Regions from separate parts of the Rubrivivax sp. JA1055 genome, predicted to be linked through region 2. Evidence: predicted binding sites of a transcription regulator. Region 2 holds the regulator's gene; each other region holds the start of a gene.

Region 1 (3,187 bases), on a different contig from region 2:
TGGCGCGCGCCGCCGCGGCCGGCGACGCGCCGGTGGTGTTCGACGTGCCGCTGCTCGCCGAGTCGGCGCACTGGCGCGCACGCTGCCAGCGCATCCTCGTCGTCGACTGCCGCGAAGCCACCCAGGTCGAGCGCGTGACACGGCGCTCGGGCTGGAGCGATGACGCCGTGCGCCGCGTCATCGCCCAGCAGGCGAGCCGCGCCACGCGCCGGCGCATCGCCGACGCGGTGATCTTCAATGACGGGATCACCCCCGGGGAACTGGCCGCCGAGGTCCGGGCGCTGTGGGCGCTGTGGAACAATGGTCCTCACTGAGCATTCCCCCGAAGAGCGCCGACTTTGGTCCTGTACGAGTACCCGTTCAACGAGGGCATCCGCACGATGCTGCGGCTCGAGCACCTGTTCGACCGGCTCGGGCAGCTCGTCGCACGCGACGCGCCGGTGGACCACCACTTCGCGCTGGCGACGATCTTCGAGATCATGGACGTCGCCTCGCGCGCCGATCTGAAGAGCGACCTGCTGAAGGAGCTGGAGCGCCACCGCGCCCAGCTGCAGTCCTACCGCGGCAACCCGCACATCTCCGAGGCCGCGCTCGACCAGATCGTCGGCCGCATCGACACCGCCTTCAGCGGCCTCAACCAGCTCCAGGGCAAGGCCGGCCAGGCGCTGCAGGGCAACGACTGGCTGATGGGCATCCGCAGCCGCATCGGCATCCCCGGCGGCACCTGCGAGTTCGACCTGCCCTCGTACTACGCCTGGCAGCAGCTCGACCCGGCCAGGCGCCGCGCCGACCTGATGGGCTGGATCGCGACCCTGTCGCCGCTGGCCGAGGCGCTGCAGGTGCTGCTGGGGCTGCTGCGCGACAGCGGCGTGGCCCAGCGGGTCGTCGCCGCCGGCGGCCAGTACCAGCAGAGCCTGCCGGCCGGGCGCACCTACCAGCTGATGCGCGTGCGCCTGGACGCCGCCGACGGCCTGGTGCCCGAGATGACCGGCCACCGGCTGATGGTCGGCGTGCGCCTGATGCGCCCCGACGCCGACGGCCGGCTGCGCCTGGCCGCCGAAGACCGCGACTTCGAGCTGACGCTCTGCGCCTGACCTGTCTCCCCTTCGTTTCCCCGTGACCGCTGCCCGCCTCGTCCCCTGCCCGGCCTGCAAGACGCCGACGCCGTATTCGCCGCAGAACCGCTGGCGCCCGTTCTGCAGCGAACGCTGCCGCAGCCTGGACCTGGGGGCCTGGGCCAGCGAGAGCTACCGCGTCGCCGCCGAGGCGCCGCCCGACGCCGGCGAAGACACGCCGAGCCCGCCAACACGCCAATAACGCCCCGGCCGCTGTCGGCTTTGTCGCGAAGAGCACAGCCGGCCGACGCCCGACACCTTCCGCAAGTCCTTGATCCATAAGGGATCGAGGCATGGCACGGCTCTCGCAGTGCGGGCTCGTCCTCAACCGACGGGCCAGCCATGAGCCACACAGCCTTCATCTCGATCGGTGACCTGCGCCGCAGCCGGCCCGCCCTCGGCGACGCCGCGCCCGCCAGTGCTGGCGGCTGCAGCAGCAGCGGCGGTGCCGGCAAGTCCGGCTGCGGCTCCTCGGCCGGCCCCGAAGACATGCCGGCGGAGATCTGGGAGAAGGTCAAGAACCATCCCTGCTACTCCGAGGAAGCGCACCACCACTTCGCGCGCATGCACGTCGCGGTCGCCCCGGCCTGCAACATCCAGTGCCACTACTGCAACCGCAAGTACGACTGCAGCAACGAGAGCCGCCCCGGCGTCGTCAGCCAGAAGCTGACGCCCGAGCAGGCGGTGAAGAAGGTGCTGGCGGTGGCCAGCGCGATCCCGCAGATGACGGTGCTGGGCATCGCCGGCCCCGGCGACTCGCTGGCCAATCCGCAGAAGACCTTCGAGACCATGCGCCTGCTGCAGCAGCACGCGCCGGACATCAAGCTCTGCCTGTCGACCAACGGCCTGGCGCTGCCCGACTGGGTCGACGAGATCGTCAAGTACAACGTCGACCACGTCACGATCACGATCAACATGGTCGACCCGGCCGTGGGCGAGAAGATCTATCCCTGGATCTTCCATGACCACCGCCGCGTCACCGGCCTGGAAGCGGCGCGCATCCTGCACGAGCGGCAGATGCTGGGCCTGGAGATGCTCACCGCACGCGGCGTGCTGGTGAAGGTGAACTCGGTGCTGATCCCGGGCGTCAACGACGCGCACCTGATCGAGGTGAACAAGGCCGTCAAGGCACGCGGCGCCTTCCTGCACAACATCATGCCGCTGATCTCGGAGGCCGAGCACGGCACCTTCTACGGCCTCAACGGCCAGCGCGGCCCGACGGCGCAGGAGCTGAAGGCCGTGCAGGACGCCTGCGCCGGCGGCGCCAACCTGATGCGCCACTGCCGCCAGTGCCGCGCCGACGCCGTCGGCATGCTCGGCGAGGACCGCAGCGACGAGTTCACGCTCGAGAAGATCGAGGACCTGGCCGTCGTCTACGACCTGGACAAGCGCCGCGCCTACCAGCAGCAGGTCGAGCTGCAGCGCCAGGCCCAGCACCAGGCCAAGGTCGACGCGCTGGCCGAGGCTTTCGACGCACGCCTCGCCGACGACGGGCTGAAGGTGCTGGTCGCCGTGGCCAGCGAGAGCCAGGGCCGGGTCAACCAGCACTTCGGCCACGCCACCGAGTTCCAGATCTACGAGGTCGGCGCCGGTGCCGCGACCTTCGTCGGCCACCGCCGCGTCGACCTGTACTGCCAGGGCGGCTACGGCGAGGACGAGCAGCTGCCGTCCATCGTCCAGGCGCTGGCCGACTGCCACGCGGTGCTGGTCGCCAAGATCGGCGCCTGCCCGCGTGACGAACTGAAGGCCGCCGGCATCGAGCCGGTGGACCGCTACGCCCACGAGTTCATCGAGAAGGCCGCGCTGGCCTGGTTCGCCGACTACCGCGAACGCATCGCCAGCGGCGCCGTCGTCCACCAGGCGCGCGGCGACGCGCGCATCCGCCAAGGCGCCTTCACCGGCACCGCGGCCGCCTGACCCCCCGAGGAGAACCTCATGGCCCTTAAGATCATCGCCTCCATGTGCTCCGGCTGCTCGGCCTGCGAAGCCGAATGCCCGAACAACGCCATCCGCGAAAAGGGCGGCAGCTTCATCATCGACCCGGCCAAGTGCACCGAGTGCGAAGGCCACTT
Region 2 (3,187 bases):
ACGCCGCCGGCCGCGCCGGCCTCGGCCGCGCCGCTGGCGCCGGCGCGCTCGCTCGGGGGCCAGCGCTGATGGAAACCGCCGTCGCGGGCAGCCGGCTCGAAGCCGAGAACCTGCAGAAGAGCTACGGCCAGCGGCGCGTCGTCAAGGACGTGCACCTGTCGGTGGCCGCCGGCGAGGTCGTCGGCCTGCTCGGCCCCAACGGCGCCGGCAAGACCACCACCTTCTACATGGTCGTCGGCTTGGTGCGTGCCGACGCCGGCCAGATCCGCATCGACGGCCGCCCGGTCGAGCGCCTGCCGATCCACCAGCGATCGCGCCTGGGGCTGTCGTACCTGCCGCAGGAAGCGTCGATCTTCCGCAAGCTGACCGTCGAGGAGAACATCCGCGCCGTGCTCGAGCTGCAGCAGGGCCCGGACGGCCGGCCGCTGAAGCCGGCGCAGATCCAGGAGCTGCTGGACAAGCTGCTGCACGACCTGTCGATCGAGAAGCTGCGCGACTCGCCGGCGCCGGCGCTGTCCGGCGGCGAGCGCCGCCGCGTCGAGATCGCCCGGTCGCTGGCCACGCAGCCGCGTTTCATCCTGCTCGACGAGCCCTTTGCCGGCGTCGACCCGATCGCCGTCATCGAGATCCAGCGCATCATCGCCTTCCTCAAGTCGCGCGGCATCGGGGTGCTGATCACCGACCACAACGTGCGCGAGACGCTGGGCATCTGCGACCGCGCCTACATCATCAGCGAGGGCAGCGTGCTCACCGAAGGCACGCCGCAGGCGATCGTCGAGAACGCCGAGGTGCGCAAGGTCTACCTCGGCGAGCATTTCAAGATGTGACGCGCGGCCGATGAAGCCCTCCCTCCAAGTCCGCCTGTCGCAGCATCTGGCGCTGACGCCGCAGCTGCAGCAGTCGATCCGGCTGCTGCAGCTGTCGACGCTGGAGCGGCACCAGGAAGTCGAGCAGATGCTCGAGCAGAACCCGTTCCTGGAGATGGACGAGGACGCGGCGACACCGTTCGACGCGCCGGCCGAACGTGCCACCGTCGACCGCGTCGCCGAGCGTGACGACGGCGACGGTGCCGCCGAGCCGGCACCGGCCGAGGTCGACGCCGCCGAGTTCGGCACCACCGAACGCGACGACTGGGAGAACGGCACCGAGCGCGACGACTTCGACGGCATCCGCGAGACCCCGGCCGCGGCAGCGCCCGAAGGCGACGACGACCTCGACCCGCAGGAGCGCCGCGCCAGCGCCGGCACGCTGCAGGACCACCTGCGGCGCCAGATCGCCGGCATGCGGCTGTCGGCCGAGGACGCTGCGGCACTGCACGTGCTGATCGAGTCGCTGGACGACGACGGCTACCTCGCCGACCCGCTGGAGGACATCGCCGCGCGCCTGGCCGACATGCTGGACCTGGACGACGAGGAGCAGCGCGAGGCCCTGGCCGACCGCCTGCAGTGCGCGCTGCGCTGGCTGCAGAGCCTGGAGCCGACCGGCGTCGGCGCACGTTCGCTGTCCGAGTGCCTGGTGCTGCAACTGCGCACGACGCCGCGCTGCGAGGCGCGCGAGGTCGCGATCCGCATCTGCGAGCACTCGCTGGAGCTGCTGGCGCGGCGCGACGTGAAGAAGCTGACCGCCGCCACCGGCGCCGGCGAGGACCTGCTGCGCCAGGCGCAGGCACTGATCGTCGCCTGCGAGCCCAAGCCGGGGCGGCCGTTCGCGCCGGCCGAGTCGAACATCATCGTGCCCGACGTCATCGTCCAGAAGTCGGGGCGCGGCTTCAAGGTGCTGCTGAACCCGGACGTGATGCCCAAGCTGCGCATCAACGACCTCTACGCCCAGGCGATCCGCGGCCAGCGCAACGGCGCCGGCGGGCTGTCGTCGCGGCTGCAGGAGGCGCGCTGGTTCATGAAGAACATCCAGCAGCGTTTCGACACCATCCTGCGTGTGTCCAAGGCCATCGTCGAGCGCCAGAAGGGTTTCTTCACCCACGGCGCGATCGCGATGAAGCCGCTGGTGCTGCGCGAGATCGCCGACGAGCTGGGCCTGCACGAGAGCACGATCTCGCGCGTGACGACGGCCAAGTACATGGCCACGCCGCAGGGCACCTTCGAGCTGAAGTACTTCTTCGGCAGCTCGCTGAACACCGAGGCCGGCGGCAACGCGTCGAGCACCGCTGTGAGGGCGCTGATCCAGCAGCTCGTCTCGGCCGAGGACGCCAGCAAGCCGCTGTCGGACAGCCAGCTGTCGCAGATGCTCGAGGAGCAGGGCATCCAGGTCGCGCGCCGCACCGTCGCCAAGTACCGCGAGGCGCTGAAGATCGCGCCGGCCTCGCTGCGCCGGGCGATCTGACGCGACCACAGCCCAGGGTCAGGTCCCGCAGGACCTGACCCCGTCCTCCGCCGCGACGCGCCGCCGCCGCAGCTGAGGCAGCCCGGGCAGCCCGGGGTCAGGTCTTGCGAGACCTGACCCCGTCCTCCCGTCCTCCTGACCCCGTCCTCCGCGTCCTCCGCCACAACGCGCCGCCGCCGCCGCAGCTGGACTACAGTCCAGCGCTTTCGTCCGTCGCGCCGCCGTCATGACCGTCTCCCTGTTCCTTCCCTGCGCCGGTGGCGTCGAGCCGCTGCTGGCCGACGAGGCCGCCCGCATCACCGGCTGCCGCACCGAGGCCGTGCGCGGCGGCGTCTTCGTCGACGGCGACGCCCGCGCCGCGATGGCGCTGAACCTGGAAAGCCGGCTCGCCCAGCGTGTGCTGTGGCCGCTGATCGACGGCCCCTACCGCGACGAGCACGAGCTCTACGAACTCGCGCGCCGCGTGCGCTGGGACGACTGGATCACGCCGCGCCAGACGCTGCGTGTCGACGTCGCGGCGCAGCGTTCGCCGCTGAAGAGCCTGAACTTCGCGACGCTGCGCGTGAAGGACGCCGTCTGCGACCAGCTGCGCGAAACGAGCGGCGAACGCCCCAGCGTCGACACCCGCCACCCCGACCTGTCGCTGCAGCTGTACGTCGGCCCCGAGCACGCGACGCTGTACGCCGACACCTCGGGCGAGGCGCTGTTCAAGCGCGGCTGGCGCGACGAACGCGCCGGTGGCGTCAAGGGCGAGGCGCCGCTGAAGGAGACGCTGGCCGCGGCGATGCTGGCCGCCGCCGGCTGGCAGGGCCGCGAGGAGGACGGCGCGCTGCTCGACCCCTGCTGC
Region 3 (3,187 bases), on a different contig from region 2:
GGCCAGCGACAGCACGTGCGGGCCGGCGACCGTCAGCAGGTCGGGTGCGTGGCCGAAGGGCACGAAGAACACCGCGACGAGCATCAGCACCAGCAGGGCGCAGTCCGAGGAGATCTGCAGCAGCGTCTGGCGGTGCACGTAGTGGTTGAAGATGCGGATCATGGTCGCTACCGGGTGAGCTTCCGTGGCGATGGCCGCTGGGACCAGCAGGCGGTGGAGAGCCTGGAGGTGATCGTCCCCGGCCGTTTGATGCTTGTTGCAAGCAGGCGTGACCTGCTTTCAGGCACTGTAGGGAAGGCCCCCGGGCAGCGGCACCCCCGGCTCACGGGATCGGGGCGCTTAGCGCGCTGAAGCCGCAAAGAATGCGACTTGCGTCATGAAAACGCGAGGCTGTGGCACGTCGGCATGGCGCCAGTTGCCGCTTCAGTGGCTGGGGACGCCCGGCGCCGCGGCGCCGGGCGTCCGGTCTGGCTCGCCGGGCCCGGGCCCGTGGCCGCGGGTCCGGGGACGACGGCACCCCCACGATCGTGGTCGCCGTCACCTCGTGTATCCGGGCGTGTCGGTGCGACGCACCAAAAGAAACGGGGGGCCGAAGCCCCCCGATGCGTGCCGGCGGCAGGTCTCAGCCGCGGCGACGGCGCGAGGCCGCGAAGCCGGCGGTGCCGAGAGCCAGGCCGACCAGGGCCAGCGTGCCCGGTTCCGGAACGTCGCCGGTGACCGCCGAGTTGAAGTCGGTCTGGGCGATGAAGTCAGGGCCGAGCGGACGGCCGTTGTCGTCGTTGCCGCCGTTCACGGCGCCGACCACCGGGGTGTAACCGCCCGAGCCACCGTTGGCGGCGTAGGTGCCGTTCACGTGCACGTTGTCGCAGGTCGACACGTGACCGGTGCTTCCGACCGCCGCGCCGTTCTGCGTCGTGTTGAAGCAGTCCGACGGGTTGACCGAGGTGTACGGCAGGCCGATCGAGATGTTCGCGAAATTGATCGTGAACCCGGTCAGCGTCGTCAGGAAGAAGGTCGGGTCAAGCGTGATGCCGGTGGTGCCCGCGCGCAGCGCGCCCTGCGAACCCACGCCCGTCACCGTTTGCTGCGTCCCGTACTGGTTGCCGTCGAAGCCATCCAGCAGGGCAATGCCCGAAGTTGTGTCGATGGTGAATTGGCCGAGCGCGTTGACCGTCACGCCCGTCAGCTTGCCGATCAGGCGGCCGTCGTTGAAGCCGTTGCCGGTCAGGTCCGTGGCGTTGGTGCCGCTCGGCGCGCTGTAGTAGATCTCCAGCCAGCCTGCGCCGGTGGTGCGGAACGTCGCCGAATCAGTGCCAACGCCCGTGACCCGCTCGGTGTACCCGGCGACCAGCGTGATCTCGCCGAAGCCCGGGGGCAGCGTGCCCGAGCTGCCGCCGTTGGCCAGCGTGTAGCCGGTCAGCTTGGCGTGCGTGTAGACCTGGAACTCCGTCGACCCGCCGTTCTGGGTGGCGAAGTTGACGATGGCGTTGTTCGCGCCCTGGGCCAGGAAGCTGGTCTGCGACCAGTCCAGCGCCGTGACTTCGACCGGGGCCAGGCCACCGGCGCCGTCCAGGTCGAGAACGAGGCCGGCGTGGGCGGGGCCGGCGAGGGCGAAGGCACTACCGATCAGTGCACCCAGGATGCTCTTGCGCATTCGGACTCCTCTCAGGATTCGTTGCTGTACTGGGCACGTGCCCGCTGAGCCAACAAAGCAACGGCTGTGCCACTTTCTCCAAGTGGCTGTCATGAAAGGGAAAAGTGGCATTTCATGGCCTCTGTCCGGTGACCTGTGTAAGGCTTTCCGACAGGGCTGGAGGCGGCCTGCCGGGGTCGGAGGCCGGGCTCAGCCGCCCGTCGCCAGCAGCCGCCCGGCCACCCGCAGCGCGTTGGCCGCGATCGTCAGGCTCGGGTTGGTGCCGCCGCTGGACGGGAAGAAGGAACTGTCGACGACGTAGACGTTGTCGAGCTCGTGGACCCGGTTGTCGCGGTCGAGCACGCTGTGCCGCGGGTCGTCGCCGAAGCGGCAGGTGCCGCAGACGTGGGCGATGCGCTGGTTGTTCGCCACCTGGTCCAGGCGGCGCCAGCGCCGGCCCTGCAGCGTGCGTCGCAGGTGCGCGCGCAGCGTTCCCATGCGCTCGTGGGCCTCGGGGCGCAGCCGGTACTCCAGCAGCACGCGCTGCGGCCCGTCCGGGTGGCAGGCGACGCGGTTGTCGGCGTAGGGCAGGTCCTCGGCGATCGTCGCCAGCGTCATCCAGCCTTCGCTGAGGTCGCGCAGCAGCGGCAGCATCAGCGGCCGCGCCAGTTCCAGCAGCCCGGCGGCGGCGGCCCAGGGCGTGGCGCGCAGGTCCGAGGCCAGCGAGCCCAGCAGCATCGGCGCCGGGGGCAGGCGGCCGAAGGACTGCAGCGTGCCGAGCTTGGCGCCGCCGTCGACGTAGAAGTCGTTGCAGGCCAGCTCCTTGCGCCGGTTGTCGAAGGGCTCGTCCGCCGCCCGCGGGCGCACCAGGTAGACGTCGATCAGGTGGCGCATCAGGCAGCGCCCGAGCAGCCCCGACCCGTTGCCCAGCCCGGCGCCGCCGGCCGAGCGCAGCAGGATCAGCGGCGACTGCAGCGCCCCGGCGGCCAGGATCACGCGCCGGCCGCGCAGCGTCAGCGGGCGGCCGCGCCAGGTGCAGCGCAGGCCGCCGGCGCGGCGCCCGTCGGCCAGCAGCTCCAGCACCCGGCAGCCGGCGAGCAGCGTCGCGCCGTGATCGCGCACGGCCGGCACGAGGCAGGCGCTCTCGGCGTCACGCTTGCAGCCGTGGCGGCAGAGAAAGCTCTGGCAGGACCCGCAGCCCGGCCGGTACTCGCAGGCGCTGGGCAGGCGGTACGGATGCAGGCCGCGCGCGCGCAGGAAGTCGGCGAACTCGCTGCCGGCCGCCGACAGCGGCGGCGGCGCCGGCAGCCGCGGCGCGTGCGCGGCCAGCGGGTCGGCGTCGCCGCGCACCCCGTACAGCGTCTCGGCCTGCTCGTAGAACGGCAGCAGCTCGGCGTGCGACACCGGCCAGCGTTCGACGACCGCGGCGTCGACGGCGCCGGCGGCGAAGCGGCCGGGCTCGAAATCCTCCGGCGTGAAGCGCTCCATCGCCATGCCGTACAGCGCGCTCGAGCCGCCCGGCCCGTGGCCGATGAACGGCGTGAACTCGCGCTC
Region 4 (3,187 bases), on a different contig from region 2:
TGGACTCGATGGGCGGCCAGGGCCTGCATGCGCTGGTGGCGCCGCTGGTCGTCGTCGCGCTGGCGGTGCCGGCGCTGATCGTCGTCACGCTGCTGCTGGTGGCGCTGCTGGTGACGCCGGCGATCGTCGACCTGGTCGCGGCGCGGCGTTTCCCGGCGCTGGAGCGCCGCCGCGGCGGGCGCTGGTGGCAGGGGCTGGGCTGGTCGCTGTGGGCGACGCTGGTCGCCGTCGTCGCGCTGCTGGCGAGCCTGCCGCTGTGGCTGCTGCCGCCGCTGGCGCTGGTGCTGCCGCCGCTGATCTGGGGCTGGCTGACCTACCGCGTCTACACCTTCGACGTGCTGGCCGCGCACGCCGACGCCGACGAGCGCCGCCGCATCATGGCCGGGCAGCGCTGGCCGCTGCTGGCCATCGGCGTCGTCTGCGGCTACCTCGGCGCGGCGCCGACGCTGCTGTGGGCGGTCAGCGCCGCGACGCTGATCCTGGCGCCGGTGCTGATCGTCGCCTCGGTCTGGCTGTACACGCTGGTGTTCGCGTTCGCGTCGGCCTGGTTCGCGCACTTCGCGCTCGACGCGCTGGACCGGCTGCGGCGCGAGTCCGCCGCCCTCGACCTGCCGGTGGCCGAGCCGCCGGTGCCCGTCAACCCCGCCCCGCTGCCACCGCCATGAACATCGGCACCGTCATCATCGGCGACGAGATCCTCTCGGGAAAACGCCGCGACCAGCACCTGGCCAGGCTGATCGAGATGCTGGCCGCACGCGGCCTGGCGCTCGCCTGGGCGCGCTACGTCGGCGACGACCGCGCGCGCATCAGCGAGACGCTGGCCCAGGCTTTCGCCAGCGGCGACCTGGTGTTCTCGTTCGGCGGCATCGGCGCGACGCCCGACGACCACACGCGCCAGGCCGCCGCCGACGCGCTCGGCGTGCCGCTGTCGCTGCACCCCGACGCGCGCGACCTGATCCTCGCGCGCATCCGCGAGATGGCCGCCGAGCAGGGCGAGCCCTACGAGCCCGACCGCCCCGACAACGCCCGCCGGCTGAACATGGGCGTGTTCCCGGCCGGTGCGGCGATCATTCCCAATCCGTACAACAAGATTCCCGGCTTCTCGGTCGGCCACGTGCACTTCGTGCCCGGCTTCCCGGTGATGGCCTGGCCGATGGTCGAGTCGGTGCTCGACGGGCGTTATGCCCATCTGCACCAGGATGTGGCGCTGCGCGAGCGTTCGGTGCTCGTCTTCGGGTCGATGGAGTCGACGCTGACGCCGCTGATGGAAGAGATCGAGACCCGCTTCGCGCCGGTCAAGGTCTTCAGCCTGCCGAGCGTCGACCACCCTCTGCACGGGCGCCACATCGAGCTGGGCGTCAAGGGCCGCGGCGAGATCGTCGACGCCGCCTTCGAGGCCCTGCGCGCCGGCGCCGTGGCCCATGGTGCACGCCTTGGCGACGAAATGGTGCGTTGATGCACCAAGGTGCGCACCTTGTTGGTGCGCTCAGCGATTCCGTGGCGGTGCACCGTCGGTGACCCCGTCGTGGCGCGCCCCTCGGCCTGCTTCAGGCCTGCGCCGGCCCCCTGGTGGCTGGCACACCTTCTGCTACATTGGTGCGCGCCTTTCGGGGTAAGTACCGAGAGGTCGCCCCGATCAGACCAAACCCTTTCCACGAGCCCCCGCTAGGAGATCTGAATGGCAAAGACCGTTGCCGACGTGATGAAGCTGGTGAAGGAGAACGAAGTCAAGTTCGTCGACTTCCGCTTCACCGACACCCGCGGCAAGGAACAGCACGTCTCGGTGCCCGTTTCCGCTTTCGACGAAGACAAGTTCACCGCCGGTCATGCCTTCGACGGCTCCTCGATCGCCGGCTGGAAGGGCATCGAAGCGTCCGACATGCTGCTGATGCCCGATCCCAGCAGCGCCAACATCGACCCGTTCTACGAAGAGCCGACGCTGATCCTGACCTGCGACGTGCTCGAGCCGGGTGACGGCAAGCCCTACGACCGCGACCCGCGTTCGCTGGCCAAGCGTGCCGAGGCCTACCTGAAGAGCAGCGGCCTGGGCGACACCGCCTTCTTCGGTCCGGAACCCGAGTTCTTCATCTTCGACCAGGTCCACTGGCACGTCGGCATGGACGGCAGCCACGTGAAGATCACGTCGGAAGAAGCCCCGTGGTCGACGAGCAAGGAGCTCGACGGCGGCAACATGGGCCACCGTCCGGCGGTCAAGGGCGGCTACTTCCCGGTGCCCCCGGTCGACAGCTTCCAGGACATGCGCTCGGAGATGTGCCTGATCCTCGAGTCGCTGGGCATCCCGGTCGAAGTCCACCACCACGAAGTGGCGGCCCCGGGCCAGAACGAGATCGGCACCAAGTTCAGCACGCTCGTCGAGAGCGCCGACTGGCTGCAGCTGCAGAAGTACGTGATCCACAACGTCGCGCACGCCTACGGCAAGACCGCGACCTTCATGCCCAAGCCCGTCGTCGGCGACAACGGCTCCGGCATGCACGTGCACCAGTCGGTCTGGAAGGACGGCAAGAACCTGTTCGCCGGCGACGGCTACGGCGGCCTGTCCGAGTTCGCGCTGTACTACATCGGCGGCATCATCAAGCATGCCCGTGCGCTGAACGCGATCACGAACCCGGGCACCAACAGCTACAAGCGTCTGGTGCCGGGCTTCGAAGCGCCGGTCAAGCTGGCCTACTCGGCCCGCAACCGCTCGGCCTCGATCCGCATCCCGTTCGTCAGCAACCCGAAGGGCCGCCGCATCGAAGCGCGTTTCCCGGATCCGCTGATGAACCCGTACCTGGGCTTCGCCGCGCTGCTGATGGCCGGCCTGGACGGCGTCGAGAACAAGATCCACCCGGGCGAAGCCGCCACCAAGGATCTGTACCACCTGCCGCCGGAAGAGGACGCGAAGATCCCGACCGTCTGCCACAGCCTCGACCAGGCCCTCGAGTACCTCGACAAGGACCGCGCCTTCCTGACCAAGGGCGGCGTGTTCACCGATTCGTACATCGACGCCTACATCGACCTGAAGATGCAGGAAGTCACGCGCTTCCGCATGACGACCCATCCGGTCGAGTTCGACATGTACTACAGCATCTAAAGTCCGGCGGCGCTCGCGCGTCACGGTCTGCGGAAGGGACGGCTTGCCGTCCCTTCTTCGTTTGGGCGCGCCACAATCCATCGCACGGAGGTA

The links. Region 2 encodes sigma-54, which starts transcription at its own class of promoters, with help from an activator protein. Its sites were predicted from a motif close to TGGCANGNAANCTGCTTT; they were not measured.
Region 1: a site for sigma-54 is predicted at 1,410-1,427, ahead of nifB (nitrogenase cofactor biosynthesis protein NifB). Genes of this name have one in related genera too.
Region 3: a site for sigma-54 is predicted at 1,709-1,726, ahead of LOC65_RS05930 (PEP-CTERM sorting domain-containing protein). Genes of this name have one in related genera too.
Region 4: a site for sigma-54 is predicted at 1,575-1,592, ahead of glnA (type I glutamate--ammonia ligase). Genes of this name have one in related genera too.

The regions. Positions count from the first base shown of each region.
Region 1 covers NZ_JAJKFP010000001.1:556,577-559,763, forward strand. The annotation lists gene coaE (dephospho-CoA kinase) at 1-314, shown strand, start outside; gene zapD (cell division protein ZapD) at 339-1,094, shown strand; gene LOC65_RS02385 (DNA gyrase inhibitor YacG) at 1,117-1,317, shown strand; gene nifB (nitrogenase cofactor biosynthesis protein NifB) at 1,458-3,032, shown strand; gene LOC65_RS02395 (4Fe-4S binding protein) at 3,051-3,187, shown strand, end outside.
Region 2 covers NZ_JAJKFP010000005.1:191,338-194,524, forward strand. The annotation lists gene lptA (lipopolysaccharide transport periplasmic protein LptA) at 1-69, shown strand, start outside; gene lptB (LPS export ABC transporter ATP-binding protein) at 69-827, shown strand; gene LOC65_RS07600 (RNA polymerase factor sigma-54) at 838-2,340, shown strand; gene LOC65_RS07605 (class I SAM-dependent RNA methyltransferase) at 2,567-3,187, shown strand, end outside.
Region 3 covers NZ_JAJKFP010000003.1:62,590-65,776, forward strand. The annotation lists gene LOC65_RS05925 (TIGR03013 family XrtA/PEP-CTERM system glycosyltransferase) at 1-162, opposite strand, end outside; gene LOC65_RS05930 (PEP-CTERM sorting domain-containing protein) at 623-1,654, opposite strand; gene LOC65_RS05935 (GMC oxidoreductase) at 1,844-3,187, opposite strand, start outside.
Region 4 covers NZ_JAJKFP010000002.1:183,306-186,492, forward strand. The annotation lists gene LOC65_RS03980 (EI24 domain-containing protein) at 1-665, shown strand, start outside; gene LOC65_RS03985 (molybdopterin-binding protein) at 662-1,456, shown strand; gene glnA (type I glutamate--ammonia ligase) at 1,679-3,094, shown strand.